Regions from separate parts of the Paenibacillus sp. FSL R5-0636 genome, predicted to be linked through region 2. Evidence: riboswitches for the same ligand, from Rfam matches in the RefSeq annotation. Region 2 holds a riboswitch; the other holds the start of a gene.
What was found. A riboswitch is a leader RNA that binds a small molecule or an ion and turns the genes downstream of it on or off. The one in region 2 is predicted to bind S-adenosylmethionine.

Region 1 (3,424 bases), 3.0 Mb from region 2:
CGCAAGCCGCAAGCACCGCAACCAGTGTCAGGCTAAAAAATGTAAGTAGTACTTTTTTCATTGTAAATCCCCCTCTAATCTATATTTTGTATTGAATAAGGATATATATGGATGTACCTTATTTCCGTGTGTAATGTTTTACGAGTCGGTCACCGGCCATTTGTAGCAATTGCACCAGTACGACAATAAATAATATAGAAACAATCATAATCTCCGTCTCATAGCGGTGGTAGCCGTAACGAATCGCCAAGTCACCTAATCCGCCGCCCCCAACCATACCAGCCATTGCTGTATAGGAGACCAGTGTAACCAGTGTGATCGTAACTCCAGCTAGCAGACCTGGACGAGCTTCTGGCAAAAGAACACGCATAACGATTTGGTTCGTCGATGCTCCCATACCTTGTGCGGCTTCGATGACTCCGCGGTCTACCTCTCTTAACGACGTCTCTACCAAGCGGGCAAAAAACGGAGCTGCACCAATCACCAGAGGTGGAATCGTACCGAGTACACCAATGGAGGTTCCAACAACGGCTTTGCTGAAAGGAATTAGAGCCACCATCAAAATGATAAAGGGTACGGAACGTAGGATATTTACAAGTAATGATAAGACCGAGTAAGTTACTCTGATTACTATACTATTCGATTTCCCCCATAAATACAATAGAATTCCGAGTGGTAAACCAAGAATAATTGTGAACAATCCGGAAAAAAATATCATTTTTATAGTAGCAACCGTAGCATCCATCATTTCTTGCCAATTTAGATCTGCAAAATTCATTACGAAATCACCTCCACATCAAGGCCTTGAGCAATTAGTCTGGAGATCGTTACAGCAATTGCCTCAGCTGGCCCTTCAAACCGCACAATCATCTGTCCATAAGGCACATCTTTAATCGTTGAGATGGTACCATGTAAGATTGCAAAGCTCACACCCGTATCACGCACGACATCGGATAGTGCCGAGCCGTAAGTTTTTTCTCCGAAAAAAGTAATTTTGACAGCTTGAGAGTTATCCCCGGCAGCAGCATCAAGCGCCACTCGAAGAGGCCCTTCATTCTGTGTCTCACTGCGGATGAAATCGCGTGTAACCTCATGCTGCGGCTTGAGAAATACCTCTGTAACTTTGCCTTGTTCAACAATCCCACCACCATGTATGACCGCGACACGGTCGCAGATGCTCTGGATTACATGCATTTCATGCGTGATCAGCACAATGGTCAAATGGAATCTTTTATTAATATCAAGCAGCAGCTTAAGAATGGAATCCGTTGTCTGGGGATCAAGCGCAGAAGTGGCCTCGTCACACAACAGCACATCAGGGTCACTGGCTAGTGCCCGGGCGATGCCGACCCGCTGCTTTTGTCCTCCAGATAACTGAGAAGGATACTTATCTGTATGTTCTTCAAGCCCAACTAGAGCGAGCAGATCTTTCACTTTTGTATCAATAGCTGTTCTAGATGTACCTGCAAGTCGCAGTGGAAAGGCAATATTATCATACACCGTCGCCGAAGAAAGCAAATTGAAATGTTGAAAAATCATCCCAATCTTGCGCCGCTGTTCCTGTAATTGACCTTGGTTAAGGCTAGTTAGTTCAACACCGTCTACCCAGACCTCACCTTCTGTCGGACGTTCCAACAGATTAATGCAACGGATCAATGTACTTTTCCCCGCTCCAGAGTGGCCGATGACTCCGAATATTTCACCTTTCTCGATGGACAGATTCAATCCAGAAAGCGCTGTTGCCGCATTACTCCCTTTTCCATAAACCTTTGTTATCCCTTTTAGATTAATCAACTCTCGTCGCCCCCCCTTTATATTTCACTTATTCTATACAAAAAAACCTCCAACGATCGATGCAGATCGCAAGAGGCTCTGTGGGTTTATTAAGACAATGCCTTCTCATCTGCCAACGACCGCAACCTGCGCCATTGTAGGAATTAGCACCATGACATTTGTACAACGCTTCCCGCGCTGGATACAAATCGGTTGCCGGGCTTCATCGGGCCTATCCCTCCGCCGCTCTCGATAAGATAAAGTTATGAAATTATATTTTTTCTGAAATCGTACATACTTTAATGCAAGCATAAGTATAGTGAGTTTATCGATTTTTGTCAAAAGGAAATATATTGAACGATTACGATTTTATGCTCTTTGCCTTGCTTATTTCCTTACGCAGCTGTTCATTGCTGTAGCTGAATGCCGCGATTAATGTCTTACAGTTCATTTCGAGCGATTGTTTTAAATCCTCAAGATGGCTATCCAGATCCTCGAGCTGAATTTTGTCATGCAGACCTTGGTGCCGCTGCCACAAATCATCCTGCATTTCAGAATTCATATAATGAATTTCAGCATTTCTGCGCTTGCGTAAATTCTCCAATGGATCGCGGTAGGAGTTCTTGATCTGTTCCAGTTGATCCGCTAATGCAGGATGCACATTCAATAATTGAAGCTGACGCAGCACTGTAAAGTAAGAAAAGTGCGTTTTTAATTTGGATGTTTTGAGATCATAAAAATGATTCAGTACCGTCCCAAGCTTGTCCAGAAGAGAGAAAACCCGGATAAAGCCATCTTTATAAAAATAAACATAACGTGCATAATCGCCCTGTTCCACCGGTGTCATATCATCCATATAACCCGCAATCACTAATTTCCGGTAAAAAGCGGCCGCGAACCAACTTTGCTCCAGTTCATCCAGAGAGGAAATCAGCCCACGTGTCCAAATCTCCAGCTTGCGGTATTCATGGTCATTATCCTCATGGGCACTCATTTCCTTGCGCAGCAATGCTGCAAAAGTGGCCATATTCTCCATCGCATCAGCCAACACACCACTGTTCTTTCGAGGCGGCTCTCCAAGTAATACCCGCAGCATATCCCAGTCCTCCTAAAGTTTTGTTCAGCGTCTGCTTCCATGGACTGCTTCGTACAAAACTCGCGACGTAAGCATCGGCCAATCAGCTCCACGATATACCGATTTCCACTTTATTATTCCGCGGGTGAAGCGCCTCTATCCACGGAGGGAATGTTCTACCAAGGCGGTGGAATCATTGGGTTCGTTACATTTTTTCCAGACACGACACTACCCGCACGATTTAGCTGCCAGACTCTTACACTCATATAACATAAGACACCAAACAAACTGGCAATCAGCAAAATATGAGCCAAAGCGGCAAATATGTACAATCTTTCATTATCTAGGGTGTAAACCACAGCCGCCCCACTAAACACCTGCATCAAGCATAACAGCACTGCAGCTACACCTAGCGCTCTAAGCTCTGGATAATCCTTATGTTTCCAAAATGCTAAATGCCCAAGCAGCGCAGTAAGCATGAATAAGAGCAAAGCCGCAATCCGATGCGTAAAAACAACACCTACACCTCCGGAAAGCTCCGGAACCCATTCTCCATTACAAAGCGGCCAACCCGAA
Region 2 (3,424 bases):
ATACGCAGAGCCAGTGTCTTCATGCCTCTCATCAGCTGATAACTGTCTGTTGGCCCAAGCACAGCGCCAATAGAGTTATGTAGAATCGCTATTTCAGCGGATAATTCAGCCCCTTTAGATACAATAAGACCAGCAAGTACATCATTGTGTCCGCCCAAATATTTGGTAGCACTATGGACTACAATATCCGCACCTAATTCCAGAGGACGCTGGAAAAATGGAGTCAGCAGTGTATTGTCTACAATTGTGAGCAGCCCATGATGACGAGCCCAAGTAGCAACCGCTGCAATATCCGTAACCATCATCAAAGGATTCGTTGGCGTTTCAATAAATATCGCCTTTGTATTTGGAAGACGGGAAGCCCCAAGCGCATCCAAATCATTCGTATCTACATAGGAAGCAGTGATTCCAAACTTGGACATAATTCGTTCCAACAAACGATAGGTCCCGCCGTAAAGATCCAGCGAAACGATCAAGTGATCGCCTTGCCCAAACAGGGTAAATATGGTTTGAATAGCCGCCATCCCAGAGCTACAGGCAAAACCTGCATCACCAGACTCCAATTCCGCAGCCGCATTCTCCAGTACGGAACGGGTCGGACTTTTGGTACGGCTATAATCGAAACCTGTGCTCTGCCCAAGCTTCGGGTGACGGAATGCCGTAGCATTATAGATAGGAAAATTAATGGCTCCGGTAGCCGGATCTTCTTGTGAACCTATTTGTGCCAGTCTGCTTTCAATCCTAAGTTTGTCGTCCATGATAAATGCCTCCTAAATTATAATGTAGCGCTGATCTTAATAAACAATCGGGTCGATATCGTAAGGTGTCTCTTGATATACATAGTAATTGAGCCAATTAGAGAATAATAAGTTGGCATGTGCACGCCACACTGCAGGAGGTGTCCGTTCTGGATCATCTTTAGGGAAATAGTGTTTCGGCAAGGCCATCTCCATGCCCCTCTCCAAATCACGATCATATTCCCATTTCAGGGATAGAGGATCGTACTCGGAATGTCCGGTCACAAATATTTGTTTGCCGTCGGTCGTAGCTACTAGATACATACCAGCTTCTTCGGATTCTGCCAGAATCTGCAGATCTGGATTGCTCTCAATATCTTCGCGGGAGACATCGGTATGACGGGAATGCGGTACATGGAATACCTCGTCAAAACCGCGCAGCAATTTAATGTTATTTTGATTAATCGTATGGGAGAATACACCAAAACATTTTTCAGGCAATGCCACTTTACGAACACCAAAATGATGATACAACCCTGCCTGTGCCGCCCAACAGATATGCATGGTCGAGGTCACATTATCCTTGCTCCATTCAAAAATCTCTTTTAGCTCTTCCCAATAGGATACTTCCTCAAACTCCATTTGCTCTACGGGTGCTCCTGTAACAATAAGGCCATCCAAACGGCGGTGGCTGATCTCGTCAAAAGTTTTGTAAAAGCTTCTCAAATGCTCAGCAGAAGTATTCTTAGAAGTATGTGAGCGTGGATGCAGCAAGGTAACATCAACTTGCAGCGGTGAATTTCCTATTAAACGCAGCAATTGAGTCTCCGTCGTTTCTTTAGTCGGCATGAGATTCAGAATAGCAATCCTTAGTGGACGGATATCCTGATGGAAAGCCAAACTTTCATCCATCACAAAAATATTTTCTCCGGATAGTACTTCTTTTGCTGGTAAACTGTCGGGAATTTTAATTGGCATTGTCTTTCCACTCCTTAACTGTATTTAGGTTATGTTGTCACATCGCGGCTTTCTGAACAATAAAAAGACCTTTCTCGGAAAACGAGAAAGGTCATATCTACAGTCATATGCGCCTCTCTCATCTGCCAGAAACTTTTGGACGGGGTTTAGTCGTCAGCAAAGTTCCGCAAGAATTAGCACCGTGCGTTCACACGCCGGTTGCCGGGTTTCATAGGGCTAGTCCCTCCACCTGCTCTTGATAAGATTTAGCTGTATTCAATTAAATTTCTTTAAAATTTACTTTAAATCATGAACCTCCTTTTCGTCAAGTCCATACAATGCTGAAGTAGCCTTAAAGTAACAATAAATTTGCTTGAAAGAGGCATACTCCGTTGTTATACTAGACAAGTATTTCATACCTGAACGAAAAGAAGAGGTGAGAAGAAGAATGGAAGGCGACCCGAGCTCGCAATTAAGTGTACAAAATGAGCAACCACACAGGATAATCATCAGCTTGCCGGCGGCGGGAGCAGTTCTTCTTCATGCCCTCGAATCGTCATTCGGCCTCTTGTATTGATTGTAACGCCGGCCAAGCTGATTTTTTCTCTGTGCTTAATTAGCAGTCCCTGGTGAAGACCCGGGGATAGAAGGAGTGGAATCAGATGAAAATCCGGCTGGTGAATGCAGGGGTTTTTACACCTATTGATGAAATTGATGAAACATTGACACCCCCAACAGAAGGGTTCTATTGGATTGATGCAGATGTGGAGGATTTGGAGCTGCTTCAGCCCCTGTTCAACCTGCATGATCTCGCTGTTGAGGATTGCCTTAGTGAAGAGGATCAACGTCCAAAGATCGAAATATACGAAAGTCATTACTTTATTGTTGTAAACAGCATCCGCTTTGATGATGAGGAAATTTTCCTGCGGGCACTCAATATATTCTTGGGCAGACATTATATTATTACTGTAACGAAACAAAAGATCCACGAGCTGCGCATCCTGAAGCCCATGTTATGGGAACAAGAGGTTAGCGAACCTGACCAATTCCTTTACCTGCTTATTGACCTTGTCGTAGATAATTATTTCTCCGTAGGTGACCGAATTGAAGCCCGGATTGAGAAGCTTGAAGAGGATATTCTAATGCATACCAAGAAATCTCATCTGAGTGAGATTATCGGTCTTCGAAGTGAAATCTTATGGTTAAAGAAGATGCTGGGACCACAGAAAGAGGTTATCAATACCCTGAACAAAAAAGACCTCCGTCTGATTGATGATCAGCTGCAGAAGTATTTTAGCGACATTTATGAAAATGCAGTTAAAATATCCGAAACCTTTGAGACGTACCGCGATCTCATGGGCAACTTACGTGAGGCCTACCAATCCAGTATCGCCAACCGCGCCAATGAAATTATGAGAGTATTTACCGCGATTACAACGATATTCATGCCTTTGACCGTAATCACCGGAATCTATGGGATGAACTTTGATCATATGCCTGAATTGCATACGAAATACGGTTATTTTGCCGTGATAAGTCTAATGTTGACGTTAGGCTGTGGGATGCTGTATGTATTCCGCAAGAAAGAATGGCTATGAAAATAAACGGACGAATAGGTAAGACGAAGGCCCTTTAACCCTATGGTGTAAGGAAGCCTTCGTCTTTTTGATATGAGAAAAAGCTACTAGAAACTGGTCGCCATGTCCACTTTAGGAGCTTGCTCCCGCCGG

Region 1: linked by a shared signal. The riboswitch ahead of MKX34_RS27290 (methionine ABC transporter ATP-binding protein) and the one ahead of metA (homoserine O-succinyltransferase) in region 2 are both predicted to bind S-adenosylmethionine.

What each region holds. Positions count from the first base shown of each region.
Region 1 covers NZ_CP150232.1:5,960,107-5,963,530, forward strand. The annotation lists gene MKX34_RS27280 (MetQ/NlpA family ABC transporter substrate-binding protein) at 1-61, opposite strand, end outside; gene MKX34_RS27285 (methionine ABC transporter permease) at 119-778, opposite strand; gene MKX34_RS27290 (methionine ABC transporter ATP-binding protein) at 778-1,794, opposite strand; SAM riboswitch class I at 1,897-2,032, opposite strand; gene MKX34_RS27295 (Cthe_2314 family HEPN domain-containing protein) at 2,135-2,869, opposite strand; gene MKX34_RS27300 (COX15/CtaA family protein) at 3,025-3,424, opposite strand, start outside.
Region 2 covers NZ_CP150232.1:1,895,473-1,898,896, reverse strand. The annotation lists gene MKX34_RS08235 (PLP-dependent transferase) at 1-758, opposite strand, end outside; gene metA (homoserine O-succinyltransferase) at 795-1,715, opposite strand; SAM riboswitch class I at 1,831-1,960, opposite strand; gene corA (magnesium/cobalt transporter CorA) at 2,357-3,292, shown strand; gene MKX34_RS08220 (HRDC domain-containing protein) at 3,379-3,424, opposite strand, start outside.